Regions from separate parts of the Mesorhizobium sp. B2-4-7 genome, predicted to be linked through region 1. Evidence: predicted binding sites of a transcription regulator. Region 1 holds the regulator's gene; each other region holds the start of a gene.
The links. The regulator LexA, encoded in region 1, represses DNA repair genes until DNA is damaged. The targets are predictions, from matches to a motif close to TGTTCNNNNTGTGTTCNG.

Region 1 (10,730 bases):
CGGCCCTGGTCGGCGCCTATGCCGGCTGGTCGGATCGCAAAGCCGACAAAGCGCGGACCCCGCCGCCGCAACGGACCTTGCCTGGCCTGCTGACGCGAAAATTGCTGCTGGCGACAGGTGGGCTGGCGATGACCTCGATTATCGCGGGAAGCGCCACGGCGCTTTTCGCCATCTGGCATTTCCAGCGCGTGTCGCCGCTCAGCCTGTTCGCCAATCTTGCCGTCATGCCGATCGTTTCTGTCGTGATGTTCCTTGCGGTTGCCAGCGCGCTGCTGATGCCGTTCGGGTTCGATGGACCATCCCTTTATCTGATGGGCAAGGGACTGGCCGCGATGATCGCCATATCAGGATGGATCTCGCAACGCTCGCCGGTCGACGCGGTCGGGTTGATTTCGCAGCAATCCGTCCTTCTGGTGGCGATCGCCCTGGTCATCGCGACGATGGCCACGACATGGCTGCGGCTGGCGGCACTTCCCTTCGCGCTCGCCGGCCTGTTGACCGTCTCGGACACGCGCACGCCGGACGTGCTGATTTCGGAGGATGCCCGCCTGGTGGCGTTGCCGATCGGCGGCGGCGAGCTCGCGATCAACCGGGCGCGCCCGAACGAATTCACCGTCGATAATTGGAAACGCGCGCTGAAGTCCGAAACCATCGTTGCGCCGGAACTGTTCGACAGCGGAGACCGACAGTTCGACATCTTCGATCCCGCGCAACTTCCGGCGGGAGCGCCTTTCTATTGCTTCACGGGCCTGTGCATGGCCCGGCATACCTCGGGGGCGATCATCGCGCAGGTGGAGGATCGCAAGGACGCCTGGAGGGCCTGCTCCTATGCGGATCTGATCGTCATCAACGACCCCGCGGGCTACGACCCCTGCCACAATCCGCTGGTTCTCGTCATCACCAAGCGGCAGCTCGCTCGTAAGGGAAGTGCCGCCGTCTTCTTCGACCGGCAATCGGCGACGGCACCGGCACGGGTCAGCTTTGCCGTCGACAGGCCATATCGGCCTTGGCACGAACAGCGAAAATTCTCACGCGAGGCAAGGGGACTGCCGCCTTACCGTAAACCCGAAAAGCCCACCGCCGACCCCGCTCAGTAGCGCCTGATCAGGCCGACCAGCTTGCCCTGCACCTTGACCCTGTCCGGTCCGAAAATACGTGTTTCATAGGCCGGATTGGCAGCCTCGAGCGCAATCGAAGCACCCTTTCGGCGGAAGCGCTTAAGCGTTGCTTCCTCCTCGTCCACCAGGGCCACGATGATCTCGCCGGGACTTGCGGTGTCGGCATTGCGGATGATGACCGTGTCGCCGTCGAAAATGCCGGCCTCGATCATCGAATCGCCCTTGACCTCCAGCGCATAGTGTTCGCCGCCCATGATCATGTCAGGCGGCACTGAAATGGAATGCGTCTGATGCTGGATGGCGTCGATCGGCACACCCGCTGCGATGCGACCCATGACCGGGATCGACACCGCTGAAACCGCGTCGTCGTCATTGCCGGCAGCGGGCAGACGCGAAGACGTCGCCGGCTTGATCTGCCGGCTAGGGCTGCTGCCCTGTCCGAGGCTGCCTTGGATGACGCTCGGGGAGAACTTCTTTGCCGCGTTAAGACCCGGCGCGATCGAGTCCGGCAGGCGCAGCACCTCCAGCGCGCGCGCCCGGTTGGGCAGGCGGCGAATGAAGCCGCGCTCCTCCAACGCCGTGATCAGCCGATGAATTCCCGACTTGGAGGCGAGGTCCAGCGCTTCCTTCATCTCGTCGAAGGACGGCGGAATGCCGCTTTCCTTCAGCCGTTCATGGATGAACATCAAGAGTTCATGTTGCTTGCGCGTGAGCATGGCGGCCCCCAAAGGCATTGCACGAAGGGTCTGGAACCAGAATCAGAAAACAAACCCAGAACAAACACTATCTGTTCCAGTTGTGTTCCGCAACCATTTAAAGTTTAATGAATTTGTTAAGGCGACGGAAACGAAATGCCCTCCCGCAGCCAGCATCCTGCCAGCGCGGTCCGTCGTCAATGCGCTCCCGGGCCCTTTGAAACTATTTTGGTTAATGGCCTGTGGCCCGACCGGTCTCCACTCTTGGCACAAGCCTGCAAGCTGGGTGACCGGCAGGTGCGGGGTGCGTTTGGGCGGATTAGAAACCCCTGCGGCTCGTGAACGAAACGAAACCAAAATGCCAACTTCCGCCGGAAAACGGCCAGACACCACCACTGGTCGCGACGGGCTGCGTTCGTTCGTTCGCTTGACGAAACCGTATAATAATGTACGGTTTTCGAAGAGGAACACCAATGACCACGCCGAAGCAGGCCGCGCGACGCGAACGGATAGAGGAGGCCGCCTATGCGGTGCTCCGGGAAACCGGCTACAAGAGCGCCTCCCTGCTTGCTATCGCCAAGCGGGCATCGGCCTCGAACGAAACCCTCTACAACTGGTACGGCAACAAGCAGACCCTGTTTCGATCCTTGATCGAAGCCAATGCGGGAGAGGCAAGGAAGCTGCTGGAGGACGCCCTTCACCAGGCGCGCGATCCGCTCGAAACCCTGAACTTGCTCGGGCCAGTCCTGCTGACCCTCGTGACGGGCGACAAGGCGGTGGCGCTCAATCGCGCCGCGGCCGGCGACGTCAACGATACAGGCACGCTTGGCCAATCGATCGCGCAATTCGGCCGCAATACCATAATGCCGCTTCTTGGCGACCTGCTTCGAACCGCAAGTCGGGCCGGCCCGATCGCCTGTGACGATCCTGCCGAAGCCGCCGACATCTACATCAGTCTTTTGATCGGCGATCTCCAGGTTCGCCGGATCGTTGGGGTGCTCGAGGAACTGCCTCGGGCGGAAATCGAGCAAAGATCGAACCGGGCGTTCACCCTGTTCTTGCGCCTCTATGCGGCCAGCCCTTGCCCGGGCGGCAAAACAGCCGGCCCGTTTCCAGGGCGCTCTTCTCACCGAGGAACATCGCGACCATGAGCAAAATTCCCGATCTCGCAGCGATCGAGGCAATGGACACCGCGGATCCGCTGCGTGCCATGCGTGACCGCTTCACCTTGCCCCAGGGGGTGATCTATCTCGACGGCAATTCGCTGGGCGCCGCTTCGCCAGCCGTGTTCGGCGAGCTGCAGAAGGCCGCCACGCAGGAGTGGGCGCAGGATCTCATCCGCGCCTGGAACACCGCCGGCTGGTTCGACATGCCGGTCGAACTCGGCGACCAACTCGGGCGCCTGATCGGGGCCGCCGCCGGCCAGACGGTGGTCTGCGATACCACCTCGATCAACATCTACAAGGTGCTGCATGCGGCACTCGGGATGCGGCCGGACAGGTCAGTCATCATCGCCGAGGGGGACAGCTTTCCGACCGATCTCTATATGGCCGAAGGCGTTGCCTCGACGCGGCCGGGCACGGTGCTGCGGCTCGAGGGTGTCGATGCGCCGACCATAGAAGAACTGATCGACGAGCGGGTCGCGGTCATCCTGGTCAACCACGTCAACTACAAATCCGGGCAGTTACGCGACATGGCCGCGCTGACGCGGACGGCACATGATGCCGGCGCGCTGATTGTCTGGGATCTCTGCCATACCGCCGGCGCCTTGCCCGTCGAGCTCGACCGTTCGAATGCCGATTTCGCCGTTGGCTGCACCTACAAATATCTCAATGGCGGCCCGGGTGCCCCGGCCTTCATCTACGCGGCCGAGCGCCACCATGGCGATGTCCGCCAGCCGCTCAGCGGCTGGTGGGGCCATGCGCGGCCATTCGCCTTCGAACAGGGTTTTGCTGCCGGCACTGGCATCCGCCGGTTTCTCTGCGGCACGCAGCCTGTGCTGTCGATGCGCGCGCTCAAAGGGGCGCTCGATGTCTGGAACGACGTCGACATGGCAGAGGTGCGCAGGAAGAGCATGGCGTTGACCGATCTGTTCATCCAACTGGTCGAGGCAAAATGCGGCGCCTACGGCCTCGAACTCGAAAGCCCGCGCGATGGCAATGAGCGCGGCAGCCAGGTTTCGTTCCTCCACCCGCATGGCTATCAGGTGATGCGGGCCTTGATCGAGCGCGGCGTGATCGGCGATTTCCGCGCGCCATCCACGATTCGCTTCGGCTTTACGCCGCTTTATGTCGGCTATGTCGATGTCTGGCAGGCTGTCGAGGTGCTGGAAGACATTTTGCGCACGGACGCGTGGCAGGAGGCGCGTTTCGCCGTCAAGGCGGCGGTGACTTAAGAGCCTGTCGCTCAGAAAAGCGCAGTGGGTTCGGGATAACGATATGCAGTCGGCAAAGCTACGTCAGAGCCGGGTACGGACCTTCCACAGCTCCGGGAACAACTCCACCTCCAGCATCTTCTTCAGGTAGGACGCGCCCGATGTGCCGCCGGTGCCGCGCTTCATACCGATGATGCGCTCGACCGTGGTGACGTGGTTGAAGCGCCAACGGCGGAAATAATCCTCGAAATCGACCAGCTTCTCGGCGAGTTCGTAGAACATCCAGTAGCGCTGCGGGTCGCGGTAGATGATCTGCCAGGCGACAAGGACCTCTTCGTTCTCGGTCCGCGTTTCGCGCCAGTCCGTACGCCTTGCGTCGGCACCGATGTCGAAGCCGTTACGGGCGAGCAGCAGCAGCGCCTCGTCGTAGAGCGACGGTTGCGCCAGGATCGCCTCCAGTTTCTCGCTGAGGTCCGGCCGGTGCTTGTGCGGTCCGAGCATTGCGAGATTGCGGTTGCCGGCCATGAACTCGATGGCACGGTACTGCCACGACTGGAAGCCCGAGGACTGGCCAAGCGCGTCGCGGAACTCGGTGTATTCGCTGGGCGTCATCGTGCGCAGCACGTCCCAGGCATTGTTGAGCTGCTCGAAGATGCGGGCGACGCGCGAAAGCATCTTGAAGCTCGGTTCGAGACGGTCGGCGCGGATGGAGCGGATTGCGGCGCCGATTTCGTGCAGCGCGAGCTTCATCCAGAGTTCCGATGTCTGGTGCTGGATGATGAACAGCATCTCGTCATGGGCTGACGAAAGCGGCTCCTGCGCCTCGAGCACCTTTTCCAGATGCAGATAGTCGCTGTAGGACATGCGCTCCTTGAACGACATTTCCGCGCCCTCGGCGGACGGGTCGTAGGGCTTGCTCAATTGATCTTCTCCGCGCGCAGCCGGAAGCGCTGGATCTTGCCGGTCTGCGTCTTGGGCAAAGCGGCGATGAATTTTACCGAGCGCGGATATTTGTAGGGCGCGATCGTGGCCTTGACGTGATCCTGCAGACGCTTGACGGTCATTGCGTCTGGCGCCACGCCTTGCACGAGCACCACATGAGCCTCGACGATCTGGCCGCGCTCGGCATCCTCGGCGCCGACCACCGCGCATTCGGCGACATCGGCATGCGCCAGCAGCGCCGCTTCGACCTCAGGGCCGGCGATGTTGTAGCCGGCACTGACAATCATGTCGTCGGAGCGCGCTGCGAAGTGGAAGAAACCGTCCTCGTCCTGCCAGAACGTGTCGCCGGTGAGGTTCCACCCGTCGCGGACATAGTCGCTCTGCCTGGCATCGGCCATGTAGCGGCAGCCGGTCGGTCCCCGCACCGCGAGCCTGCCCGCGGTGCCGCGCGGCACTTCGCGCATTTCGTCGTCGACGATGCGCGCCTGATAGCCGCCAACGGCCTTGCCGGTGGAAGCGGGCTTCATGTCATCGAAGCGGTTGGAGATGAAAATATGCAGCATTTCCGTGGCGCCGATACCGTCAAGGATCGGCTTGCCGGTTTTCTCAGTCCATTCCTCGAAGACCGGCGCCGGCAAGGTCTCGCCGGCCGAAACGGCGACGCGCAGCGACGATAAATCGGCCCCTTCGTCCATGGCCTTGAGCATTGCGCGATAGGCGGTGGGCGCGGTGAAGGAGATCGTCGCTTTGTAGGTTTCGATGATGTGGACCATGTTGGGCGGCGTTGCCTGTTCCAGCAGCGTTGCCGCGGCGCCGAAACGCAGCGGGAAGATGGCGAGCCCGCCAAGGCCAAAGGTGAAGGCCAGGGGCGGCGAGCCGACGAAGATGTCGTCAGGCGTCACCTGCAGGATCTCGCGGGCGTAGGCGTCGGCGATGATCAGGAGGTCGCGGTGAAAATGCATCGTCGCCTTCGGCACGCCTGTCGTGCCTGAGGTGAAGCCGAGCAGGGCGACGTCGTCACGCCCGGTCTGCACCGCGGTAAACGTCACGGGCTTGTCGAGGGCGGCGCGATCGAGTTCGGCGTCGTGGTTGGCGGTGCCGTCGAAGCCGATGACCTGCTTGAGGAACGCGCTGTCCTTGGCGCAGGCGGTCATCTCGTCCATCAGCCTGGTGTCGCACAGCGCTGTGGTGATTTCGGCCTTGTCGACGATCTTGGCGAGTTCGCCGGCGCGCAGCATCGGCATCGTGTTGACCACGACGGCGCCGACCTTGGTGGCGGCCAGCCAGCAGGCCACCATTGCGGGGTTGTTGGCCGAGCGGATCAGCACCCGGTTGCCTGGCTTGACGCCGTAATTCTCGACCAGCGCATGCGCCAGCCTGTTCGTCCAGTCGGATAATTCCTTGTAGGTGCGGCGGCGGCCGTTGCCGATCAGCGCGGTGTGGTCGCCCAACCCTTTCTCGACCAGCCTGTCGGTCAGTTCGACGCCGGCATTGAGCCGTTCGGGATAGTCGAAGCCGTCGAGCAGGAAGTCCGGCCATTGATCCGACGGCGGCAGGTTATCGCGCGTGAACGTGTCGATATGCGCTGATGGCCCAAGCATTTTCGGCTGCCCCTGTCTGCCTCACGCCCATCGCTGAACAAGGCACAGGATTGCACCAGTCGAAATTTGTTTCAAGCCTAAAATGTTTTGCCCCCGGAGCATTGACGTTGCCGCTGTCGATCGCCATTGCTATCGGCTGAAACGATGCCGTCCGGGGGAGGGTGCCGATGCTCGAACATCGCATTGCCGATTGGGACAATGCCTACGCCAACGGCGCCAACATCGCCGGCAGCGATCGCTGGCCAGCTGCATGGGTCGAACCGGCGCAGGCATTTCGCGATGCGCTTGCGGCAAAGGGCAGGACTCAGCTCGACATCGCCTATGGCGACAGGCCGCGCAACCGGCTCGATCTCTTCCTTCCCGCCGGGGCACCCAAGGGGCTCGTCGTGTTCATCCATGGCGGCTACTGGCTGGAGTCCGACAAGGATAGCTGGTCGCATCTCGCCAAGGGCTCGGTTGACAGCGGCTTTGCCGTGGCGATGCCGTCCTATACGCTCTGCCCCGCCATACGCATCGCCGGCATCTCCCACGAGATCGGCGCGGCGATCGGCAAGGCGGCGGCGATGGTCGGGGGACCGCTTATGCTGACCGGGCATTCGGCCGGCGGCCATCTCGCCAGCCGCATGGCGACGACATCAACGCCCCTGGCGGCCGGCGTGGCAAGGCGCGTACGCCACGTCGTTTCGATTTCGGGCCTGCATGACCTGCGTCCGCTTATGCGCACCGGCATGAACGCGGCGCTGAAAATCGATGAAGCCGAGGCGCTGACGGAAAGCCCGGCGCTGCTGCGGCCCATGGATGGCGCTCGCGTCACGTGCTGGGCCGGAGGCGGCGAGCGGTCCGAGTTCTTGCGCCAGAACGCCTTGCTGGCCAATATCTGGACAGGGCTTGGTGCCGTCACGAGCGCGGTGGTCGAGCCGGACCGACATCATTACGACATTGTCGAAGGCCTGGCTGATCCGGTCCATCCGCTGACACGAACTTTGCTTGCGGAGTAGAAAAACGGCGAAACTTCACCTCAGCATTATAACGCTGCAGGCATTTCCTACAGCCGCGGCGGACGCAGACGGTTCGCGCACGATCAGTCCGTTGGCGTCGGCCAGTATCCTCAGCATCGAGGAATCCTGGATGCTGAAAGGGGTTGCCACCAGCATGCCGGCCTCTTGCCTGACCACCGCCCGCACATAGTCCTGGCGCAGATCATTGGCCTGCATGGCGGCGCCCAGCCTTGCCTGACGAATATCTTGCCGGAAATCGCGGCCGCCGAGGCGTGCCAGGAGCGGTTTCAGGAACAGTTGCGAGCAGACGAGGCTCGCCACCGGATTGCCGGGCAGGCCGATGCACCTGATGTCGCCGAGGCGGCCGAACATCAGCGGCTTGCCGGGACGCATGGCGATCTTCCAGAAACCGAGCGTCATGCCTTCGCCGGTCAGCACGTCATGGATCAGATCGTGGTCGCCGACCGAGGCGCCGCCAAGCGTGACGATGACATCAGCGCCGGCCGCGACCGCTTTCCTGACCAGCGCCGCGATGGCTTCCTCGCGATCAGCGGCAATGCCGAGATCAAGCGCATGCGCGCCGACCGATTGCGCGGCGGCGGCGACGCCATAGGCGTTTGACGAAATGATCTGGTCGGGGCCGAGTTCGCTGCCGGGCGGCAGCAGCTCGTCGCCGGTGGCGATGATGGCAACCAGCGGCCGCTTTACGACGCCCACCCGGGGATGGTTGGCCGAGGCGACAAGCGACAGTGCTGCCGGATCGAGCACGCGGCCTTTTTCCAGCAGGATGTCGCCCTCGGAGAAATCGAGCCCGAAGCGGCGGATGTTGCGCCCCTCGGCCGTCGGTTCGACCACCTCGATGCTGCCGCCGCCGAGGTCACGAACGTTTTCCTGGATGACGATGGTGTCTGCGCCTTGCGGCAGCGGAGCACCGGTGAAGATGCGCACGGCCTGCGCCTTGCCGACGGCGCCGTCAAAGCCGCGCCCGGCCGCCGCCACGCCCATCACCGAAAGCCGGGACGGCACGGACGCGACATCGACAGCGCGGACCGCGTATCCGTCCATGGCAGAGGCGTTGAAGGGCGGTTGGGTGCGCAACGCCACCACCGGTTCCGCGAGAACGCGATCCACGGCCTCGAGGAGCGAAACGCTTTCGCTCGCAAGCGGCGCAGCACCCTCCAGCAGGCGTTCGAGCGCTGCTGCGACCGGAAGCAGCGCCATCAGGCGACCGCCCCATCTTCGCCAGCGGCTTTGTAGTCGCCCGACTTGCCGCCGGTCTTTTCGACCAACCGGATGCCGGTGATGACCATGGCACGGTCGACCGCCTTGGCCATGTCGTAAATGGTCAGGCAGGCAACCGAAGCCGCGGTGAGCGCTTCCATCTCGACGCCGGTCTTGCCGGTGACGCGCGCCAGCGCAACGATCTTCAGTCCGGGCAGGGCAGGATCGGGCTCAATGTCGACGGAGACCTTGGTCAAGAGCAGCGGATGGCAGAGCGGGATCAGCTCATGCGTCTTCTTCGCTGCCATGATGCCGGCTATGCGCGCGGTGCCCAGCACATCGCCTTTCTTGGCATTGCCGGCCAGGATCATCTTCAGCGTCTCGGGCCGCATCGAGACGAAACCCTCGGCGACAGCGGTGCGCGTCGTTTCGTCCTTGCCGCCGACATCGACCATGTTGGCCTGGCCCTGCGGGCCGAGATGGGTGAGGGCGGCCGTCATCGTCAGACGGCCTCGGCCGCTGCCTTGCCGGTGAGCAGCGCGCGCGTTGCCGCGGTCACATCCTGCTGGCGCATCAAACTTTCGCCGACCAGGAAGGTGCCGATGTCGCTCTTCTGCAATCTGAGGCAGTCGTCATGAGAGAAGATGCCGCTTTCGCTGACCAGCAAGTAACCGCCCGGAATCATCGCCCGCAGTCGTTCCGAGGTTTCGAGACGGGTCTCGAATGTCCGCAGATTACGGTTGTTGATGCCGATTAATTGCGACGACAGCTTCAGTGCGCGCTCCGTCTCGGCCTCGTCGTGGACCTCGATCAGCGCATCCATGCCGAGTTCGAATGCCGTCGCTTCAAGCTCGCTCGCCAAATCATCATCTACGCTGGCCATGATGATCAGGATGGCGTCCGCCCCCCAGGCGCGAGCTTCATGGACCTGATAAGGATCGAACAGAAAATCCTTGCGCAGCGCGGGCAGGGTGACGGCGGCTCTTGCCTTGGTGAGAAATTCCGGCGCGCCCTGGAAAGACGGTGCGTCGGTCAGCACCGAAAGACAGGCGGCGCCGCCCTTTGCATAGGCCCGCGCGAGCGCTGGCGGATCGAAGTCGGCGCGGATCAAGCCCTTGGACGGGCTTGCCTTCTTGATCTCGGCAATCAGAGCGAAGCCGCCGGATCTGCGCTTCGCCTCAAGCGCCGTGAGAAAGCCGCGCGGCGCGTCAGTGTCTTTCGCCCGCGCCTTGATCTCGGCCAGCGGCACGCGCGCCTTGGCCGTCGCGATCTCGTCGCGCTTGTAGGCCTCGATCTTGCGCAGGATGTCCGACATCTGTCTAACCGTTCGAAATCTCGACCAGCCGGTCGAGCACCTGCAGCGCCCGGCCGCTGTCGATGGCTTGCACTGCCGTCGCCATGCCGTCGGCGAGCGTCGTCGCCTTGCCCGCCACCACCAAGCCGCCGCCGGCGTTCATCAGCACGGTGTCGCGAAAAGCGCCCACGGCGCCACCCAGCATAGCGCGCAACGCCTCGGCGTTGTAGGCAGCGTCGCCGCCGCGCAGTTCTTCCTTGGTGTGACGGGTCAGGCCAACCGCTTCGGGCGTCAAGGTGAAGGTGCGGATCTCGCCGCCGATCAGTTCGGCGACATGCGTTTCACCCGTGGTGGTGATCTCGTCGTAGCCGTCACCATGAACGACCCAGGCATGCTCGGTGCCCAGCGCCTTCAGCGTCTGGGCCACCGGTATGATCCATTCCGGCATGAATACGCCGACCATTTGCCGGCGCACGTCGGCCGGGTT
Region 2 (10,730 bases), on a different contig from region 1:
CCGGGTCGTTCTTCAGGAAACACACTATACCGAAGCAATTAAACTTAGGTGCCGAAACGCCGCCAAAATTAGGCCTTGGGTACACCAGCTATTAACCACCAGGCCGCAACGCCTCGATCACGGCCAGCGGCGTTCTCACGGTTCCAGGGCCTTGAGCCCCGCCGGAACCGTATACCGGCTGCCGTCATAGCGCAGCCGGTAGGTTTGGCTCACGGACTTGCCGGGGTGGGACTGGCACTCGCCATTGTTGTCGGGCAACGGATTGTCGGTGTCCATCCGTTCGACCACCACCATGTCGTGATAGCCATGATGTTTGGCCGGGCTCATCGCCAGGCTCACCTGACTGGTATGGAAGAATCCGGCGCAATTGGTATCGCCCTCGCCGCCATTGCCGGCCACGACCAGGTCATCGAGAACCATCCGCAGGGCATCGTTGTCGATGGCATAGAGCCGCAGGTCGGTTTCACTGAAAGGGTTAGGCAGCGAATTGTTCGCCATTTCGATGCGCAGGCCGAAGGCGGAGACATCGGGCGCCAGCGCATACCGGCCGGTATCGAGTTCGACCTTGCGGATGGCGATGGCATCATCATTCATCAGCCCGGGCTGCAGCAGGCGCTGGCGCACCTGCCGGCTCTTCCTGTCGATGACCAGAAGCTCGATATCGCCGGCATGCGCGTAGTCGCTGGGTTGCGAGCTGTCCATCAGCGGCACCGCGACCAACAGCAGGTCGTCATGGGCGGGCCATATCTTGCAGACCAGCCCCGGCGGGTCGCCAAATGCAGACGTCAGGGCGATGCTGGTGTAGGGTTCGAGCGTGAACGAGGCACCGTCAGCGCTTTTGCGGGCGTTGGGATAGGCCTGCTGCACCAGGGCAGCGGCATCGCCGCAATCATCGGCCGCAGCCCAGGCGGGCGACAGACTGGCCGCGGCAAGGCCGAGGACGAGCAACAGCATTCGCATGGACTTCTCACTCATTTGCGGACTTCGCAGGTCGCTCAGGCCGGCCTCACTGAATATCAGCAAATCCTAGTGGCCGGTCATTTTGACGATGATCGGAATGACCGCGATCATCAGCACCACCGGCAGGATGCAAACCACGACCGGCACCGACATCTTGGCCGGCAAGGCATGCGCCTTTTCCTCGGCCAGCGACATGCGCTTGTGGCGCATCTCGTCGGAAAAGACGCGCAGCGCCCCCGACAGGCTGGTGCCAAGCTCCTTGGACTGTTGCAGCAGCGTGGCGAAGGAGCGCACCTCGTCCAGGCTCAGGCGATCGGCGAGCGCCTTCAGTGCATCGTCGAGGCTGCGGCCGGCCCGCAGCTCCAGCGACACGAGCTGCAGGTTCTGGCTGAGCGACGGGTAGGTCTTTGCGAGTTCCTTCGAGACGCGCTCGACGCCCGCTTCCATGCTCATGCCGGCATCCGAACAGACGATCATCAGGTCCATGAAATCGGGGAAACCGTTGCGGTATTCGCGCATCTTTTCCCGTATCTTCTGGGTCAGCACCAGCCCTGGCAGGAAATAGCCGGCCACGCCCGACAGCACGACGAAGGCCCAGCGGCTGGTCATCGTGGCGTCGGGGCTGGCCATCCAGCGGTTGAGCACGAAGACGGCGAGCGCGATGCCCACCATCGCCGTGAAACGGATGAGAAAGAACATGCCGACGGCGCGCGGCTCCATGTAGCCCGCCTGGATGAGTTTCAAGCGCAGGCGGGCGACGTTTTCGGGATCGCTCTTGGCGTAGAATTCCTGCGCCTTCTTCACCGCCTTCTCGCGAACGACGCCGGTATTCTTCTTCTGGACCGGTTCCGGCCTGGCGGCCACCGGACCGTCGTCGACCTTGAGTCTGCGCCTGACTTCGTTGCGATCGCCCTTTGCCACCACCATCGGCCAGGCAAAAGCGGCAGCGCCCACGGCCAGCAGCAGGACAGCCACCGGCATCAGCGAGGTCGGCGCGAGCGAGGCGAGGAATTCAACGACCTTCTGCATGTCAGAATTTGAAGTTCGACATTTTGAACATGATCAGATTGCCCAGCATCAGCCAGGTGACCGAGCCACCAACCATGTACCATGTCTTCGGCACGCCCCAGACGTCGCTGTAATATCCAGGCATGAATGCCATGATGGTCGTGAACAGCAGCGCCGGCACGGCCGTCAGGATATAGGCCGACAGACGGCCTTCGGTTGAAATGGCGCGCACCTTGCGGCGCAGCTTGCCGCGTTCGCGGATCGTCGTCGACAGTCCGTCGAGGATTTCGCGCAGATTGCCGCCAGAACTCGTCTGGATCGACACGGCGGTGACGAACAGCGGCAGATCCTCATGGCCGACCCTGTCGAACAGCGAATTCAGCGCCGAAACCAGATCCGAACCAAAGGTCACCTCATCGGCAATCACGCCGAACTCGGTGCCGATCGGGTCGGGCATTTCGCGCGACACCATGGCGATGGCCACCGGTACCGGATGGCCGGCCTTGAGGCCGCGCGTAATCAGTTCCAGCGCTTCCGGCAACTGCATGCCGAACCGCTTCAGCCTGCGCTTGCGCATGGAGCGCATCGCCATCACCGGCAGCACCGGCACCACGACGACAAACAGAATGGCGCCCATCAGCAGCGGCAAGCCATACCAGATGGCGGCAAGGGCCGCAGCCAGCGCCATCCCCGAAGTGATCATCAGGAACTTCGACAGCGGCATGATCATGCCCGACTGGGCGCGCAGGGCGCGAAAACGGTCAGGCGAGAACAGCGACGTGCCCGCATCGAGACCGCGCTCCTTGCGCAATTGGATCAGCACCTGTTCCTGGCTGATCCTGTTTTCCTGCAGCTTCATGCGCCGGTTGATGGCGGTGCGCCTGTCGCTGCGGCCGGCATAGAGCAGGTAAACGGCCTCGGCGATCATGATGCCGGTCAATGCAGCCCCGGCATAGACGACATAGATCGCGCTGAACCCATCCAACACCTGGTTACTCCTGCGGCCGGCCGGGTTCGAAATAGCGCCCGGGAAACTCGATGCCCATGGCGCGCAGGTCCTCCAGGAAGCGCGGCCGGATCCCGGTCGCTTCGAAATGGCCGAGGATCGTGCCATCGGCGTCCATGCCGGTGCGCACGAAGCGGAAGATCTCCTGCATCTGGATGACGTCGCCTTCCATGCCCGTCACCTCGGCGACGCTCGTCACCTTGCGCTTGCCGTCGGAGAGCCGGGTCAACTGGACGATGATGTCGATGGCGCTGGCGATCTGGCTGCGGATCGACTGCACCGTCATCGGCATGCCGGTCATGCCCAGCATCTGCTCGAGCCGCGAAATGGCATCGCGCGGCGTGTTGGCGTGAATGGTGGCCATCGATCCTTCGTGGCCGGTGTTCATGGCCTGAAGCATATCGAAGGCCTCCTCGCCGCGGCACTCGCCGAGGATGACGCGATCGGGCCGCATGCGCAGCGCGTTCTTGACGAGATCGCGCTGCTTGAGCTCGCCATGGCCTTCGATGTTGGCCGGCCGGGTTTCCATGCGCGCGACATGCGGCTGCTGCAACTGAAGCTCCGCCGCGTCCTCGATGGTGATCAGCCGCTCGTCCTCGGGAATGAAGGCCGACAGCGCGTTGAGCATGGTCGTCTTGCCGGTGCCGGTGCCGCCCGAAATGATCGTCGTCTTGCGGGCATGTACTGCCGCAGCAAGCACTTCGGCCATGTTCTGGGTGATGGCGCCGAATTCGACCAGCCGGTGCAGGCCGAGCTTGTTCTTGGAAAATTTGCGGATCGACACCAGCGGCCCGTCGACCGCCACCGGGCGGATGGCGGCGTTGAAACGCGAGCCATCCAGCATGCGGGCGTCGACCATCGGCTGCGATTCGTCGACGCGGCGGCCGACCGCGGCAACGATTTTGTTTATGATTCTAAGCAGATGCGCCTCATCCTTGAACGGGATGTGGACCTGCTGCAGCTTGCCCTTCTTTTCGACGAAGCAGTTCTGATGGCCGTTGATCAGGATATCGTTGATATCGGGGTCCTTGAGCAGCGGCTCGAGCGGGCCGAGCCCGACCATCTCGTCGACGATGTCGTCGACCAGGGCATCGAGTTCGACGGTGTTGATCGCCATCCGCTCTTCGCGCGTCTTTTCCGACACGAAATCATGCACCTGCCGGCGCATCTCGTCCCTGGGCAGCCGCTCCAGCGCGACAAGATTGATCTCCTCGAGCAGCAACCGGTGGATGCGCACGCGCGCATCGAGCACCTTGTTGGCGCTCTTGCCCGGCACGGCTTCGACTTTCGCCGGCAAGACCTTCCGGCTCGTCGGGATGACGACCGCGTGGTGCGCAACCGCCGTCGGCTCGGCGGAGCGCTGCGGACGCGCATCGCGGTTCTGCAAGGTGGAAAAGCGGCTGCTCATCCGGCCTTCCTCTTCAAAAGGCTCTTGCCGAAGCCGAACAGCGATTTCGATTTGCCCGGCGCCGCCGCCACTTCCTCCGGAAGGATGATCCTCTTGAGGTCGTTGACGACGTTGGCATTGGCATCGATCTCGTGCAGCGGCACGCCGCGATCGACAGCCTCGCGCACCAGCCGGTAATTGTTGGCGATGCCGCCGACGAAATGCTCGCCGAGGACTTCCTGGACGTCCGCCTGCTTGATGCCGCTGTCAAACATCTTCTGCTCGAAACGGTTGACGATGACGTTCGGCTTCACTTCCTTGCCGGCGGTCTCGTAGACCGCCTGGATCAGGCGTTGCGTGTGGCGCAGGCACGGTACCGTCATTTCGGCGACGATGTAGAGCTTGTTGGAGCCGAGCAGCACCGTCTCCGTCCACGGAAACCAGGTGCGCGGCATGTCGATGACGACATTGTCGAAATAGGCCGAGACGAGGTCCAGCATCCGCACCACGACGTCGGTCTTGAACGAGCGCATCTCCGCCGGCTGCGTCGGTGCGGCCAGAACACAAAGTCCGCTGGCATGCTTCGACAGCATCACGTCGAGCAATTGCCTGTCGAGACGCTCCGGCTGGTTCTCGATTTCGGTGATGTCGAAACGTGGCTCCAGGTCGAGATATTCGGCGCAGGCGCCCTGCTGGAAATTGAGGTCCACCACGCAGGTCGAGGCGCCGCGCGTCACTGAATGATGCAGTTGGAACGCGGTCTGCAAAGCCAGCGTCGTGGTGCCGACGCCGCCTGCCGCGGGCATGAAGGTATAGATCTGCGACTCGGTGTTTTCCTCGCGCCCCGGCCCTTGCAGCGCACGCACCACCGAACGCACGAGATCGGCCGTGGTGATCGGCTTGACCAGGAAATCCGCGACCTTGAGCTGCACGAGGATGCGCGCGGCGGCGGCGTTGAACTCCTGGGTGACGACCACGACCGGCGCCTTGCCTTCCAGCCGGCGCATGACGCGTTGCAGCGCATCGATCTCCTCAAGCTTCGCTGCGTCCATATCGACGATGATCGCCCCGAGATCGGCCTCCTGGACCTCGCCGCGAAGTTCGGTGATGTTCTTTTCCACCGTCGAGAGCTGGATGATCTCCGAGGCGGCAAACGCCGTCCGGGTGTCCTGCGCGAAGGTTCTGTCCGTCGATATGAGCAGGATTTTCCTGATCTTGATGCCGTTTGCCATTACTTGTCAGCCTGTGATCTCGGATCAATTGTCGGCGCTGGCTTGCGATGCCTTGGCGCTGGCCGCCTGCTCGGCGGTGGCGGGTTCCGTGCTGCCGCGCTGGGCAGGCACGAGAAGCCTGGTGTTCTGGACGCCGTATTTCCAGGGATCAACCATCTGCATGACGGTGTTGGCGGCCTGGGCATCCCCGGCGCCGCTCGTCACGCCTTCGCTGCGCACATAGTCGTCACTCGTGCAGCCGGCGGTGAAGCCGGCAAGCAGCAAGGCGACGCTCGAGCTCAAGACCAGACGCATGGCTTCAGTCCTTCGGCAGGTCGAGGAAATGCCCGACTTTGGTGGCGGGCGCGGCACGCGCGGCGCTGCCGTCAGCCAGCGCCAGCGCGCGATTGGTATCCGACGCCCTCACCTCCTCGGTGTTGTTGAGAAAATAGTCGACATTGCTGGCAGGCTGCGTGCCATCGGTCGGCTCGGCCATTTTCTTCGATGGATCCACCGGCTTGACCAGGTAAGGCGTGACGATGATCACCAGGTCCGTCTCGCGCCGCTGGTAGGATTTCGACGAGAACAGGGCCCCGAGCACAGGCATCTTGCCGAGGCCCGGTATGCGCGAGGTGGTGATGTCGTTCTGCGACTGCAGCAGCCCCGCGATCATGAAGCTCTGGCCGTTCTTCAGGTCGACCGACGTCCTGGCGCGGCGCACGATGAAGCCGGGCACCGAGATGCTGCCGATATTGTAGGAAGCCGACGCGTCGATCGAGGAGACTTCCGGCGCGATGTCGAGGCTGACCAGCCCGTCCTTCAGAACGGTGGGCGTAAAATCCAGGCTGACGCCGTACTTCTTGTAGCTGACGGAAATCTTGCCGTTGTCTTCGGAAACCGGGATCGGAAACTCGCCGCCGGCCAGGAAGCTCGCCGTCTCGCCGGACCGGGCGATCAGGTTCGGCTCGGCCAGCCGACGAGCCAGGCCGCGCTCTTCCAGTGCCTTGATGGCGATGTCGATGGAAACGCCGTTCGACAGCAGCTTGCCGATGATCTCGCCGGTCCCCGCCGGCTCAATGGTGCCGGGAGCAATCGTAACGTCGCGTCCGCCCATGCCATAAGCGAAATTGGCGCTGTATTTGGCGCCGAGATCCTGTCCGGCCTGACGGTTGATCTCGACGAAGCGGACATTGAGCTGGACCTGCTGCGAGGACGAGATGTTGACCGAATTGATCACCTCCTCATTGCCGGAGAAGCGGGTGGCGATCTTGTTGGCCTTTTCGGCGGCGACCGCGTCATCCGCCTCGCCCGACAGCACGACACGGCCATTGGCGGAGCCGACCTTGATCTTGGCGTCGGGCACGCTGGCGCGGATCGTGTCGGCCAACTGGTCGGTATCGAGCGTCACTTCGATGTCTACGGTGCCGACGAGCTGCTTGTTCTCGTCGAACAGGGCAATGCCGGTGGTGCCGAGATTATTGCCCAGCACATAGAAGGATTTGTCGGTCAGCGGGTTGACGTTGGCGATCTCCGGATCGCCGATGACGATCTGGTAGAAGGCCGCGCTCGTCATGATCGTCTTTGGCTTGCCCTTGGCGACCTTGATCGAGGCGTTCTTGGTCGCCGAGACATAGACGATGTCGTTGTCCGCCCTGGCCGGGCCGGCGAGGATGCCGGCCGCCGCCATCGTCACCGCCATCGCCATCGCCTGCGCGACGTGCAACCGGCCTGTCATTCGATATTGAAGTTGCCTGAACATTGTTCCCGTCCCGTCCGGTCCCCACCGGTCCTGCTCTGGTTCCACTCAGGAACCTGATATTCCTATTTCTGGTCCCGCGCAGGAACCTGATATTCCTCGGCCGTCGTTCCACGCGTCACGATGATCGTCTTGAATTTCGGCTTCTCAGGCTCCTTTGCCATGGCGTCGAACAGCGAGCCGGCCGCGGCCTGCGCCTTGCCCGCCACCGATCCGCCAAAGGAGGAGATGGTGGTGACACCGTCCTTGCCGTCGCCGCCCTCGCTGGCGGAGCGAAGCGACAGCGACAGCGTGCCGACAGTGCGGGCCAGCGCCACTTTCTGCGCGCCTTCGGTGGTCACCTCGATGGTTATGGAATTGGCCACCTGCGGGGTTGTTTGGCGCTCGTCGGCGCCCTGCCCGACGCTCAGCACCTTCGCGTCGGCAACGACGATCTCGGAGGTGATGGTCGAGCCGGCGGCGCCTTGCGCATTCTTGGCCACTTCCTGGATTTCACCGGCATCGCGCGTCAGCACGACATCCACCCGGTCGCCCGGCGTGACGAAGCCGCCGACGCCCGCGATCTCGTCGGTGCGGATGGTGACGGCCCGCATGCCGGGCGTCAGCATGTTGGAGAGCGTGGCGCGGCCATTCGGGCCGGATAGCTTGGTAAGCAGCACCGGTTCATTGACCTCGATCGGCGACAGCACCACGCGGCTGCCGTCCCCAAGCAGTCCATCGATGGTGGCGAAGGCGCCCTGCGGCAGCGAATCCTGCGGCCAGGGGATTTCGTTGAGTTTCGTGCGGTCGAGATCCATGCCGTACCGCAACGGTGCATTCGCCACCACGATTGTCTTGAATTCAACCCTGGGTGCGGCCGGAGCGGTGATCGACGCGGTTTTCTCCTCGGCGTCGGCCCTGGCCTGGCGCTTGACCCAGAAATCGGCGGCAAAGATCGAAATCGCGCCGAAAACGGCGGCGATGCCGATCATCGTTATGGCCTTGCCCCTCACGCCCAAACCCCTGATGCCCGTAGTTTCTTGTTATGTTGGCTCACGCTAGGCGGCATTGTTAAAGAATCAGGAATCTTCTCGCTGGCTATCCGCCCGATTTCCGCCGGCTTGGTTATCGAATGGTTTTAGGATAAGAGGGGGTTAATCCCCGAACGTAACAGGAACCTCCGTCGCTTGGCGCTGAAAAGCGTGGCAGTATCGGCGGGTGATTCGCAGCTTGGGCTCTATGGCAGGCATGGACGACAACAACGATCTTTTCGGCAATCTGGAGAAGCAGCCGCAACCGGTTCGCACACCGGCGCGTCCGGCCGATCCGCTGGTGCAGGCGGCAGCCAAGCGTCCGGCGGCCGCGTCTCGTGACGGCTCAGAGGGCTACAGCGCCGCCGATATCGAGGTACTCGAAGGCCTGGAGCCGGTGCGGCGCCGTCCGGGCATGTATATTGGCGGCACCGACGACAAGGCCATGCACCATCTGTTCGCCGAGGTTATCGACAACTCGATGGACGAGGCGGTTGCCGGCCATGCCACATTCATCGATGTCGAGCTTTCGGCTGACGGCTTTCTCACCGTCACCGACAATGGCCGCGGCATTCCCGTCGATCCGCATCCGAAGTTCAAGAAGCCGGCGCTCGAAGTGATCATGACGACACTGCATTCGGGCGGCAAGTTCGATAGCAAGGTCTATGAAACCTCGGGCGGCCTGCACGGCGTCGGCGTCTCCGTGGTCAACGCACTGTCGGATCATCTCGAAGTCGAAGTCGCGCGCGGACGGCAACTTTACCGGCAGCGCTTCTCGCGCGGCATCCCGGTCAGCGGCCTCGAGCACCTTGGCGAAGTTCACAACCGGCGCGGCACCAGGACCCGCTTCCATCCCGACGAGCAGATTTTCGGCAAGGGTGCCGCGTTCGAGCCAGCGCGGCTCTACCGCATGACACGCTCGAAGGCCTATCTGTTCGGCGGCGTCGAAATCCGATGGACCTGCGATCCTTCGCTGATCAAGGAAAAGGACACCACTCCGGCCAAGGCCGAATTCCATTTTCCCGGCGGCCTCAAGGACTATCTGAAAGCGTCGCTCGGCGACGAATTCCAGGTAACGCGCGAAATCTTCGCCGGCAAGAGCGACAGGCAAGGCGGCCATGGCTCGCTGGAATGGGCGGTGACCTGGTTCGGCGGCGACGGCTTCATCAACTCCTACTGCAACACCATCCCGACCGGCGAAGGCGGCACCCACGAGGCCGGCTTCCGCAACGTCTTGACGCGCGGCCTGCGCGCCTATGCCGACCTCGTCGGCAACAAGCGCGCCTCGATCGTCACGTCGGAGGATGTCATGATCTCGGCGGCGGGCATGCTGTCGGTGTTCATCCGCGAGCCTGAGTTCGTCGGCCAGACCAAGGACAGGCTGGCGACGATCGAGGCGATCCGCATCGTCGAGACCGCGATCCGCGACCCGTTCGACCATTGGCTGGCCGACAATCCGCAGGAAGCCTCGAAGCTGCTCGAATGGGTGATCGCACGCGCCGACGAGCGGGTACGACGACGCCAGGAAAAGGAAGTGTCGCGCAAGAGCGCGGTGCGCAAGCTGCGCCTGCCGGGCAAGCTTGCCGACTGCACGCAGAATGCGGCCGCCGGCGCCGAACTCTTCATCGTCGAAGGCGATTCGGCCGGCGGCTCGGCCAAGCAGGCTCGTGACCGCGCCAGCCAGGCGGTGCTGCCGCTGCGCGGCAAGATTCTCAACGTCGCCAGCGCCGGCAACGACAAGCTGGCCGCCAACCAGCAGATTTCCGATCTGATCCAGGCGCTTGGTTGCGGCACGCGGTCGAAATACCGCGACGAGGATCTTCGCTACGACCGCGTCATCATCATGACCGACGCCGACGTCGACGGCGCTCACATCGCCTCGCTGCTGATCACCTTCTTCTACCAGGAGATGCCGAACCTGGTTCGCGGCGGACATCTCTACCTGGCGGTGCCGCCGCTCTATTCGATCCGGCAGGGCGGCAAGGTCGCCTATGCGCGTGACGACGCGCACAAGGACGAATTGCTGCGCACCGAGTTCACCGGGCGCGGCAAGGTCGAGATCGGTCGCTTCAAGGGCCTGGGCGAAATGATGGCCGCGCAGCTCAAGGAGACAACCATGGATCCGAGGAAGCGTACGCTGCTCCGCGTCGATGTGATCGATGCCGAGGCCGCCACCAAGGACGCGGTCGATGCGCTGATGGGCACCAAGCCGGAGGCTCGTTTCCGGTTCATCCAGGAACGCGCCGAATTCGCGGAAACGGAAGTGCTGGATATCTGAGCGCAGGCCGGTCGATCAAGGCTTGCGGAGACGCGCGTGTGAGCTGGCAACGGCTGAAAGGCTATTTCGAAGCGGGTCTTGCCGGGCTGACACAGCCGACCCGGTCGGACTGGA
Region 3 (10,730 bases), on a different contig from region 1:
CTTGGCCGCGACCACCAGCTCCTCCGGCTTGGAGGCGCCGCGCAGGAACGAGAAATTCGACTGGATGCCGAATTCCGCATAGGGAATGGCGGTCAGCGCGTTCATGCGAAGACCCCGTGCAGGAACCAGCGCGGCGGGATTTCAGAGCCGCCATAGAGACCTTGCCGGTAGAGCCAGTAGCGGCGGCCGTCGGCATCCTCGATGCGGAAATAGTCGCGTGTCGACGCCGCTTCGTCGCTCGAAAATTCACGCCACCATTCCGGCGCGATGCGTTCAGGGCCTTCGGCGCGGGCGACCCTGTAGAGCGCACGCCGCCAGCGGAAATTCAGCGGCGGTCCCTCGGGCATTTCGGTGGCCGGCACCTCAATCGGCTCGGGCGAGCGGAAAAGCCGGATCGGCCGCTCCGGCGGGAAGATGGTCATCGGCGCCTGCATCCTGTCCGGTTTCTTCGGCGGCGTGATGCGGCGCGGGGTTTCCGTGAAGGGGATGGTGGCGACGGCACGCTCGGGCAGATGGCTTTCCACGACGACCGGCTTGAGAACCGCGCCCTCGCCGAGCCGGGCGCGGATGCGGTCGGCGAACAGCGCGATATCGGCGCCGTCGTCGGTCGTTTTGCCTGTCAGGTCGGCCTGCGGCATGTCGAAGGCCGCCGCCGCCAGCACCGAAAGCCGCACCAGGTCGAAGCCATAGCCGGCATCGATATGCTGCTCGAGGGCGGCCAGCCGCTCATGGAACAATTTCTGGATCAGCCGGGGTTCGCGCATCGGTCGCGACGTGCCGAGCGCGATGCGGCTGACGGCGCCGTCGACGCGGAACAAGAGCAGCGCCAGGCTTCTCGCGCCTTCGCCGCGCCGCTCGAGGTCGATCTTCAGGGTCGTCGCCAGCATGCCCACCAGCCGTTCTATGTCCTCTGTCAGCGTGACGGGCTCGGCCAAATGGCGTTCGACCGAAAGCGGCGCGACGGGCAGGCGCGGCGACACCGCCTCGTCGAGACGGCCGAGCGCCTGGTCGAGGCGCAAGAGCAGGGAGGCACCGAAGCGGCGGGCGAGCGGCGCGCGCGGCGCGGCCATCACCGCGCCCGCCGTGCGCAGGCCAACACTTTCCAGGCTGGCGCGGGTTTCCGGCGCGATGCGTAGCGCCGCCAGCGGCAAGGGCGCCAGGAGCGCTTCCTCCTCGCCGCCGGCAACGATGCGGTCGCCGCAGAACCGCGCCGCCGCCCAGGCGGCGCCGGGTGTCGCGGCAAGGCCGGCACGGACGTCGAAGCCCTGATGGAAGAAGCGCGACAGGATCTCGTCCAGCATGGCGCGTTCGCCGCCGAAAAGATGGGTGCAGCCGGTGACGTCGAGGAACAGGCCGTCGGTCCCGTCGAGCGCCACCAGCGGGGTATAGCGGTCGCACCAGTCCGCAAGGCCTTCGAGCAGGCGCCGGTCGGCTTCGGCATCGGCCTCCATTATGTCGATCGACGGATGCATGGCGCGCGCATCGGCGATGCCCATGCCGGGCTTCAGATGCAGCGCCTCAGCCCGCTCGTCGAGGGCTAAGATGCGCTGCGCGTTGCTGTCGCGATGGCTGATCACCAGCGGCCGGTGATCCGATGGCCGGGAACGCCAGGACCGCCCCAGGCGCTGCCGCAGGATCCGTTCGGCCGCGAGATAGGGAAACCACAGGGACAGGATTCTTTGCTCGTTCTTCCCCAATCCGTCTTTCATCGAATATGCGTTCATCGGGGTTCCACTCCAATATGAATTGTCCTGGCAGGGCCGTGCGGCTCTTGCCGATGCTGATGGTGAAGGCGGGGCGGCCGATCGAGCCGGCAAGCGGCCCGGCGACCGTGTCGCGCGGCCCTGCCGGCGCCGGCGAGACGATGAGGCGGACGGGCGCCGCCGTCGGTTCGGGTTCGGCCGCCTGCCGCAGCAGGAAGACCGGCCGGCCGGCGCTCTGCGCGCGGGCGTGCAGCCGGCGCGTCGCGGTCAGGTCCAGCCGCTGCGGATTGCCGCGGACTTCAAGGATGACGGCGGCGAGCGCCGTCATGCGGGCCGCCTCCTCGGCGACCCACAGCGCATCGGCGAGCCTTGGCGCCTCGGAAAACAGCAATTGCTCCGGCTCGATGCCGAAGGCGGCGTGAAGGCCCCGGGCATAGGGAAAGCCCGCCTCGCGAAAAACCTCCTGGGTGCCGATCCACAGCACCGGCAATCGCGGCCCTTGCTTGAGGATCAGGCTGGGCTTGAGGATTAGGCTGGCGAGCGACAGGGCGAAGCCGGCGACCGCTCCGGCATCGCGGGTCTCGATGCCATGGATTTCGCTCAAGGCCGCTTTCGGCAGGCCGCCGCCCAAATCGCCGCCCCAATCGCCACCGAGGGCGGCATCGAGCCGGCCGATGCCGGTGCGCAGGAAAGCATCCGGCCTGGCTACGGCGATGCCGCGCCGGACCACGGTGCGGTCCGCGGCGGCCATGCCGGCGTCGGAAACCGCGCCGGCCGGCGCCTGCAGGCGCTCGGGCAGCGTTCCCTCGATCTTCGCGATCTGGCGGCGCAGGGCAAAAACAGTCTCCCGCGCCACGGCGCTCATCGCCATGACGGTCAGTGTCCACTCACAATTGTTCCTGTTATGTTCTTATAGATTCCAGAGGCGACCCGAAGAGTCAAGCAGACTCATGGGGGAATTTATTCCTCTCCGATAAGAGGGCCAACATGGGTCGGACAGCCGACCGCGCCTCAAGCCATGCGAAACGGCTCCCGGTGCCGTAAGCAATCCTGGGGTTGGCCGCCGCGTCATTTGCCGATTGTGGCCCAAAAGCCTATATGCCGGGATCAAAGGACAAAGCATGGCCCGCATCTACAAGACCCGCATTTGGCACGACCAGCTTTCGCCGTCGATGGACGAGATCGAGTTCCTGGCGCTGGAGGCCTACGCCCATCTGCCCGAGGATTTTCGCAAGCTGACCGGCGAGATCGTCATCCAGATCGCCGAGTTCCCCACCGACGAGATCATGGACGACCTGTCGCTGGAAACCCCCTTCGACCTGCTCGGCCTGTTCGAGGGACGCGGCATTGCCGAGCGCTGGAACCCGCAGACCGGCGAAGGCCCGAACCGCATCACGCTCTATCGCCGCGCCATCCTCGACTACTGGGCCGAGAACGAGGAGACTTTGGGCGACATCGTCACCCATGTGCTGATCCACGAGATCGGCCACCATTTCGGCCTGTCGGACGACGATATGGAGAAGATCGAAGAGGCAGCCGAGTGACCGGTTCTACGTCAGGCCGTCATTTCACAATGAGTGTGACGAAATGTTTTAATACGTTCTGCACAGTCTGCTCCCCGGTATGTCCTGCCACTGCCCATTGCGCAAAATGTCCATCAATGTACATGCGTGCGAGCCCGTAGACGAGCGCCCTCGCGGCTATCTGGGTCTCTGCCATGTCGTCCGACCGGAGCATGTTTCGCCGCTGTGCTTCTGCCATTGACGCTTCCATCAGCGAACGCACCGCTTCATTATCGTGACGCAGCGACTCCGAAGCATCCCAATCAATAAGATTGCGTGTCGAGATGATCTGGAAGTGGGTGGGGTTTCGAATTGCCCAGCGCAAATAGGCGATTCCAACAGCGGCAAAGCGTTCGATCGGATCGTCCGTCGCAACCTTCTCGACCGCATTCGTGATCTCCGAGCGGAATCGGCTCATTGCCTGCTCCGCGACAGCCGTCATCAACGCGGTCTTGTTGCTGAAGTGACGGAATGGCGCGCCGGGGGAAACCCCGGCACGTTTTGCGGCTTCGCGCACGCTCACATTGTCGGGGCCGCCTTCCTCGACCAGTTGAACCGCGGCATCGATCAGGACCTCCCGCAAATTGCCATGGTGGTAACCAGTGCGATGAGGCGCCTTGGCTTTTGCCATCTCTTTCCCTTCGTTCCGTGGAGCAGCTTCCCGCCTCTGTAGCATGATTCCGCGATTTATGTAATCGCCGTTTACAATCCCGGCCAGAGGATGTAAGCAGTGATTACTGATGGGATCGGAACAGGCCTACGGTCTTCGCGGCTCCCGAACTCCCAGCTGAGGAGACGAACATGCTCGCCAGAACAGCCCCACCCCGCCCGCAATCGGTCATTTCGCATCAGAGTCCAGCCGAAGAACTTCAGCAGGAGAATTTCGCGATTGTTCAGTCGAGCGCGACTGTGCCCAGCCTCACGCTTTATCGGCTTGCCGCCGTCGCCGGGATGGGAAGCGCGCTTATTCTTCTGGTCAACGCGGCTAAACGCAGCTCGCTCATCGCGACCACCGATCTGACGCAACTTCTCGCACCAGTCGCCGAGATATTGGCACTTGGCCTCGTCGTAGGCCTGTTTCTTGCGTTTGGCCGGCGCGCGGGGCTGTTCGGCACTATCGCGTTTGTCATCAACTTCGTTGCGTTGGCAAGTTTGGTAGGCGTGGAAGCAGTGATCAATCTGGTATTTTCGAAGCTTCCGCTCACAACCATCGTCGAGCTGCGAGCCGGACCGCTCGGTCTGGCTCTGGTCGCCAGTTCGGTTCTTTTTCTGGTTGGAACGCTCGCGTTTGTAATCTCTCTCGCCGTTGCAAGAGGCGTGCCGCGCATTCCTCTCGCTCTTTATCTCATTGGCGCGGTGCCGATCGCGCTTCGTGCGTTCGTTCCGGAGCTGGCTCTTGACCTGGGCTTGGCGATGCTTGCGGCATCGATCGCCTGGCTGGCGGCGTGGCTGTGGATGCGAGGGGCTACCAGTCGCTGAGCTTGGTGTCCGGCCCGTATTCCTGGCCCTCGACATCCTTCACCACGGCCTGGCCGCAGCGCATGGTCTTGGTCTTCTTGTCGTAGGCGTAGGTGGGGGAGCCGAACAGGTGCCAGCCCTTGTTCAGCGCCGCCGTCACCTTGTGACAGAAGCTGGCGTCGTCCGGAGCGGTGAGAAAGCGGTAGAGTTTCATCATTCAATTCCTGTCGTCAGTCCATCGCCCGCGATCGGCAATCCAACACGGCACATCATGCGCCGACGGCCGCCGCCTTCGCCAGCAGTTTTTCGGCCTGCGCAAGGTGCAGCCGTTCGACCATCCTTCCCTCCAGCGCAATCACGTTCTTGCCGGCATTTTCCGGAAGCGCAAAGGCCTGCTTCACCGCGCGGGCCTTGGCCACCGCCTCCGCCGATGGCGCAAAGGCACGGTTCGCCGCCTCGATCTGGGCGGGATGGATGAGCGTCTTGCCGTCGAAGCCCATGGCGGCCGCTTCCGTGCATTCGCGGCTGAAAGCATCGAGCGCGCGAAAATCGTTGAAGACGCCGTCGACGATATCGAGATCGCCGGCACGCGCCGCCAGCACCATCTGCATCAGCCACGGCAGGAGATAACGCCGGTCCGACGTCGCCATAATGCCGGTGTCCTTGGTCAGGTCATTCGTTCCGGCAACGAAACAATCAAGCCGCGAGGCAGGATCGCGGCCAAGTTCGGCGATGGCGCCGACATTGAGCACGGCCTTCGGCGTCTCGATCATCGCCCATAGTTTCACGCTGTCGGGGGCGGAATTGTCGTCGAGCACGTCACCCGCCTCGAGCACGTCGCGGGGCGTGTCGACCTTGGCCAGCAGGATGCCGTCCGGCTCCGCCTTGGCCGCCGCCAGCAGGTCGGCGCCGCCCCATTCGCTCGAGAGCGCATTGATGCGCACCACCATCTCGCAGCGCCGGCCACTATGGTTGGTATCAGGACGATTGCTGAAGATGCCGGCCAGTTTTTCGCGCGCCGCGACCTTCTCGGCCGGGGCGACGGCATCCTCCAGGTCGATGATGACGGTATCGCAGGCAAGCTGCGCCATCTTGGCCAGCGCCTTGTCGTTCGAGGCGGGAACATAGAGCACCGAGCGGCGCGGGCGGTAGAGATCGGTCGTCATGCCAGATCTATGCCGCCTGCCGCGGGTTGAGGCAAGGGAGCAGGCGGCATCGCGCGGTGCTCTACCGGGGGCACCGGCATGGGGCTCGGCATCGTGCTGGCCCTCCTGAAAGCGCAGGATGGCACGATCAGGCTGGTTGACTCCGAGCGCGGCACGCGCTTCGAGATTGTCTTGCCGGTTGCGTAAGGACGCCGGCAGCGGATCGGAGAAAAAAGTGCGCTACGACATCGTCATCATCGGCGGAGCCATCGTCGGCTCCTCGATCGCCTATTATCTGCGCGAGGAGGGCTTTTCCGGCAGGATCGCGCTGGTCGAGCGCGACCCGCAATTTTCCCACGCGGCGACAACGCTATCCATGGCCTCGATCCGTCAGCAATTCTCCATTCCGGAAAATATCCGCCTGTCGCAATTCACGCTGAAACTGTTCCGCCGGCTGAAGGAAGAATTCGGCGCAGACGCCGACATCGGTTTTCGCGAGGGCGGCTATCTCATTCTCGCCGGCGAAACCGGGCTGCCGATCCTCAGGGCCAACCACGAGGCACAGCTTGCCGAAGGCGCCGACATTTTGCTGGAGGACGCCGAACAACTCGTGCGCCGTTTCCCTTGGCTGTCGGCCGAGGGCATCACCGCCGGCGCCTATGGCCGCAGCGGCGAGGGCTGGTTCGACGCGCATGCCATGCTGATGCTGTTCCGCAAGGCGTTGCGCGAGAAGAAGATCGACTTCATCAATGCTTCGGTCACCGGCATCGAGCGGCAGGGTGACCGCGTTACCGGCGTCAGCCTCGACAATGGCGAACGGCTCGAGGCCGGCATCCTTGTCAATGCCGCAGGGCCGAATGCGGGCAAGGTCGCCGCACTCGCCGGGCTGGCGCTGCCGGTCGAGCCGCGCAAGCGCAACGTCTTCGTCTTCGAGGCGCGCGAGAAATATGCCGACATGCCGCTGCTGGTCGACCCGTCCGGCATCTATGTCAGGCCGGAAGGCTCGGTCTATCTCACCGGCGGCGCCGAGCCGGAGGAGGGCGACGGCCCGGCCGATCCCGCCGATTTCGACGTCGACTGGCCGCTGTTCGAAGAGGTGATCTGGCCGGTGCTGGCGACCCGCATCCCGGCCTTCGAGGCGATCAAGCCGACGCGCGCCTGGGCCGGTCATTACGACTACAACACGCTCGACCAGAACGCGGTGATCGGCCCGCATCCCGAAGTCGGCAATTTCCTCTTCGCCAACGGCTTTTCCGGCCACGGCCTGCAGCAGGCGCCCGCCGTGGGCAAGGCGCTGGCCGAGCTGATCGTCCATGGTGGCTACCGCACGATCGATTGCTCCCCCTTTGGCTACGAACGCGTTGCGGAAGGGCGGGCGTTCCGCGAGTTGAATGTGATTTGAGCCGAGTCAAGGTCCCTCTTTGACGCTGACATCAAAAGGGTCTGCACCGCCACCAGTCGGCTAAGCCGCCACTCGGCTTCCCGCACCCAAATACGCCTGTAGCCAGCCCAGCACGCGTCCCCAGCCCTCGGCATGTTCGGCCGCCGCTTCGGCCAGCCCGGCAAAGCCGCCATGGCAGATGGTGAGGCGCGTGCCCGCGGCGGTTGGTTCCAGCAGCCAGGCGACCGTCGTTTGCCGGCGGCCAAGCGTCGGATGGTCCCAGGCATAGGCCCTTGTCTGCACGATCCGCCGCGGCACCTCGATATCGAGGAATTCCCCGTTGGCCGGCAATTCCCTGCCGTCGGCTCCACGGACCGTGACGGCCCATCGGCCGCCGGCGCGAGGGTCTGCCGACCATTTCACCATCCGGTAGGCGTCGGCGGACCCCCACCATTGTTCGACCTCGTCGGAGATCAGCGCGCGGAAGACGCGCTCGGCCGGCGCGCCGATCTCGGCCTGGGCCATAACGGTCTCGCCATTGGTCATGCTCTGCACGGCTGAAGTTGGCACTGGCACATGCAACATCGATGCCTCCGAATGATTGTTTCGGCTGAGAAGCAATGATTTTCAGCCTTTTGACGCCGGCCGCGACAGGCCCTGCCCGGTTTCGAGTAGGCTTTTCAGGCTCGACAGGACGAGCGGCCAGCCCTTGCCGACATGCTCCAGCAGCTTGTGCGGGCCGTCGGCCGCATGGGTGACGGCAAGCTTCATCATGTCGCCCTCCTGCTCGATGACGAAGGTGCAGGTGGTGTAGCCGTCGGCCTTGACGTCCGGCATGAACTCGTTGCGCCATTTGATCACCAGGCGCCTTGGCGGATCGACTTCGAGGATCTCGCCGCTGTCGGTCACCCGGCCGTCGGCATAGACCATCTTCCACGCCGAGCCCTTTCTCCAGTCGCTCTGCATATGGGCGCCGAGAAAATATTGCTCGTGGAATTCCGGTTCGGTCAGCGCCTGCCAAAGCTTGTCGGGCGTGGTGCGGATGTAGGTCACATAAACGAAGGCGTTGCTCATCAGTCTTCCCTTTCGAGGCGTCTCTTCAGATCGCCGAGGGCGGAGAGCCGCCCCCGCTCGAATTTGCCGATCCAGCGCTCGGCGATCTCGTTGATCGGAACCGGGTTGAGGTAGTGCTCCTTCTCGCGCCCCTTGCGGATTGTGGTGACAAGGTTCGCCTCCTCGAGGATCGCCAGGTGCTTGGTCACCGCCTGGCGCGTCATATCCATCTCAGCGCACAGCCCGTTCAGCGTCTGCCCGTTCCTGTCATGAAGGCTGTCCAGCAATTGCCGGCGGGTCGGGTCGGCCAAAGCGCGAAAGACGGCGTCCATGCTCATGGCTCTAATATGCAACCATTTGGTTGCATGTCAAGCACAACATGTCATGCCAACGGCTGCTGGATCCGGCCACAGGAGAAAAATGTCAGCGCGTGCGGGAGAACCAGAAGGCGTCGGCCATGCGCATCATGCCGATGCGTTCGTAGAAGCCGGCGGCGTCGGGCACGGAAACCAGGCTGATGGCGACGGACGGGCCGAGCTGCCGCCGCGCCTCGTCCATCAGTCCCTTGCCGATGCCGAGCCCCTGCGCCGATCCGGAAACGGCGAGATCGGAGATGTAGCAGACCCAGGAGAAGTCCGTCACGGCCCTGATGACGCCGACCAGCGGCTTGCCTTCGGTATCCAGCCGCGCGGTCAGCACCAGATTGGCGCCCGACAGCATCGCCCGCAGCCTGTCGGCATCATCGACGGGGCGGATCTCGCCAAGGCCGGAGTCCACCAGCACGCGGCGGAATTCGGCGACGTTGAGCGCGGGTTCGCGGGCATAGAGGATTTTTTCAGCCATCACAGCCAGACTGCACCATCGGGCCGCGAATTCGAAGCCGTTTGTGCGGCACCCGTGCCGACGCGCGCGAACACCTGCCTTTTATTTGTCGCCGGCTTTGTGTAAACCGGGCGCCAGCAATCCCCCGCAATGCCAGGAGACGGGCAAAGACCATGGAAAAATTCACCAAGCTCACCGGCGTCGCCGCGCCCATGCCGATCGTCAATGTCGACACCGACATGATCATCCCCAAGGATTATCTCAAGACGATCAAGCGCACCGGGCTCGGCAGCGGCCTGTTCGCCGAGATGCGCTACAAGGACGACGGTTCGGAGAATCCGGATTTCGTGCTCAACAAGCCGGCCTACCGCAAGGCGCAGATCCTTGTCGCCGGCGACAATTTCGGCTGCGGCTCCTCGCGCGAGCACGCGCCGTGGGCGCTGCTCGATTTCGGCATACGCTGCGTCATCTCGACCTCCTTCGCCGACATCTTCTACAACAACTGCTTCAAGAACGGCGTGCTGCCCATCACTGTCAGCCCCGAGGATCTCGACAAGCTGATGGACGACGCGTCGCGCGGCTCCAACGCCACCTTGTCGATCGACCTCGAGGCCAAGGAGATCCGCGGGCCCGATGGCGGCGTGGTCAAGTTCGATCTCGACGACTTCAAGCGTCATTGCCTGCTGAACGGCCTCGACGATATCGGCCTGACCATGGAGAAGGCCGGCGCCATCGCTTCGTTCGAGAAGAAGAACGCCGAGCTGCGCCCCTGGGCCTGAGCGGCGCGGCTGACGATATCGGCCCGGCCGTCGCTGGCCGGGTTTGCGGCGGCTGAAGGAGGAACAGTCATGACACGCCCGCTTCTTGCCAGCGCCTGCGCCCTGGCCATGACCGTGGCGACGATGGCCGGCGCGCATGCGCAGGCCGAGACGCCAGAGGCGCAGCCACCGGCGGCAAGCGAGACGCCGGCCACGGATCAGGGAGCCGCCGACGTTTCCGACGACGACAAACAGGCGCCGGTCCCGTTCGAAGGCGGCCAGTTCACCATCACCCAGCAGGAACAGTATGGCGAGAAGGTGCTTGCCTATGACGGCAAGCAACTGGCCGGCAATTACGACGTCTTCTTCGACAAGATCGTCGAGGTCGGCGGCGTCAAGGTGGCGCTGTTCGACGTCGGCGACGGCGGCAACCAGTGCGGGCCGGCGACGGTGATCGTCTGGAAACCGGAAGGCGCGGAGATCCAGAGCACCACCGTCGAGCAGGACGAGTGCGGCGCGCCGCCCACGGCCGTCTCCGACAGCGCCATCTATTTCGTGCCTTATCTCCTGCCCGGCGATTCGAAGCCGGCATTGCAGTGGTCGCCGACATCGGGTCTGACGATCTCCGGCAATCTGACCTACATGCCCGAACCCGGCACCGACTGGAAGGACATCGATCCGTCGAAATACGACAACATCATCGACGCCTTCCACAATGAGGCCGTCTACAAGGCGGCCGAGACGCTGCTCGGCAAGGAGATGCCCGACATGGCGACCAGCCTGCTGGTCGGTGGCGGCACAGAAAAGACCGCGTCCGGCGCCTTCTACGCCAGCGGCTGCGTGCCGCA

Region 2: a site for LexA is predicted at 8,469-8,486, ahead of parE (DNA topoisomerase IV subunit B). Genes of this name have one in related genera too.
Region 3: a site for LexA is predicted at 2,598-2,615, ahead of FJ946_RS08875 (metallopeptidase family protein). Genes of this name have one in related genera too.

The regions. Positions count from the first base shown of each region.
Region 1 is NZ_VFVH01000009.1:165,325-176,054, forward strand. It holds gene FJ946_RS22615 (ComEC/Rec2 family competence protein) at 1-1,097, shown strand, start outside; gene lexA (transcriptional repressor LexA) at 1,091-1,834, opposite strand; gene FJ946_RS22625 (TetR/AcrR family transcriptional regulator C-terminal domain-containing protein) at 2,287-2,964, shown strand; gene kynU (kynureninase) at 2,961-4,208, shown strand; gene kynA (tryptophan 2,3-dioxygenase) at 4,272-5,108, opposite strand; gene FJ946_RS22640 (AMP-binding protein) at 5,105-6,730, opposite strand; gene FJ946_RS22645 (alpha/beta hydrolase) at 6,898-7,728, shown strand; gene glp (gephyrin-like molybdotransferase Glp) at 7,744-8,949, opposite strand; gene moaC (cyclic pyranopterin monophosphate synthase MoaC) at 8,949-9,449, opposite strand; gene trpC (indole-3-glycerol phosphate synthase TrpC) at 9,452-10,264, opposite strand; gene trpD (anthranilate phosphoribosyltransferase) at 10,269-10,730, opposite strand, start outside.
Region 2 is NZ_VFVH01000008.1:230,347-241,076, reverse strand. It holds gene FJ946_RS21645 (hypothetical protein) at 136-954, opposite strand; gene FJ946_RS21640 (type II secretion system F family protein) at 1,027-1,989, opposite strand; gene FJ946_RS21635 (type II secretion system F family protein) at 1,991-2,956, opposite strand; gene FJ946_RS21630 (CpaF family protein) at 2,961-4,382, opposite strand; gene FJ946_RS21625 (response regulator) at 4,379-5,593, opposite strand; gene FJ946_RS21620 (hypothetical protein) at 5,618-5,887, opposite strand; gene FJ946_RS21615 (type II and III secretion system protein family protein) at 5,892-7,277, opposite strand; gene cpaB (Flp pilus assembly protein CpaB) at 7,394-8,320, opposite strand; gene parE (DNA topoisomerase IV subunit B) at 8,556-10,616, shown strand; gene FJ946_RS21600 (FUSC family protein) at 10,655-10,730, shown strand, end outside.
Region 3 is NZ_VFVH01000002.1:436,795-447,524, reverse strand. It holds gene FJ946_RS08890 (error-prone DNA polymerase) at 1-105, opposite strand, end outside; gene FJ946_RS08885 (DUF6504 family protein) at 102-1,577, opposite strand; gene FJ946_RS31095 (hypothetical protein) at 1,519-2,574, opposite strand; gene FJ946_RS08875 (metallopeptidase family protein) at 2,825-3,247, shown strand; gene FJ946_RS08870 (TetR/AcrR family transcriptional regulator) at 3,267-3,896, opposite strand; gene FJ946_RS08865 (hypothetical protein) at 4,067-4,744, shown strand; gene FJ946_RS08860 (DUF1737 domain-containing protein) at 4,731-4,937, opposite strand; gene FJ946_RS08855 (CoA ester lyase) at 4,993-5,889, opposite strand; partial or broken gene FJ946_RS08850 (ATP-binding protein) at 5,953-6,075, shown strand; gene FJ946_RS08845 (FAD-binding oxidoreductase) at 6,104-7,270, shown strand; gene FJ946_RS08840 (SRPBCC domain-containing protein) at 7,331-7,834, opposite strand; gene FJ946_RS08835 (SRPBCC family protein) at 7,877-8,323, opposite strand; gene FJ946_RS08830 (metalloregulator ArsR/SmtB family transcription factor) at 8,323-8,634, opposite strand; gene FJ946_RS08825 (GNAT family N-acetyltransferase) at 8,726-9,145, opposite strand; gene leuD (3-isopropylmalate dehydratase small subunit) at 9,298-9,903, shown strand; gene FJ946_RS08815 (hypothetical protein) at 9,973-10,730, shown strand, end outside.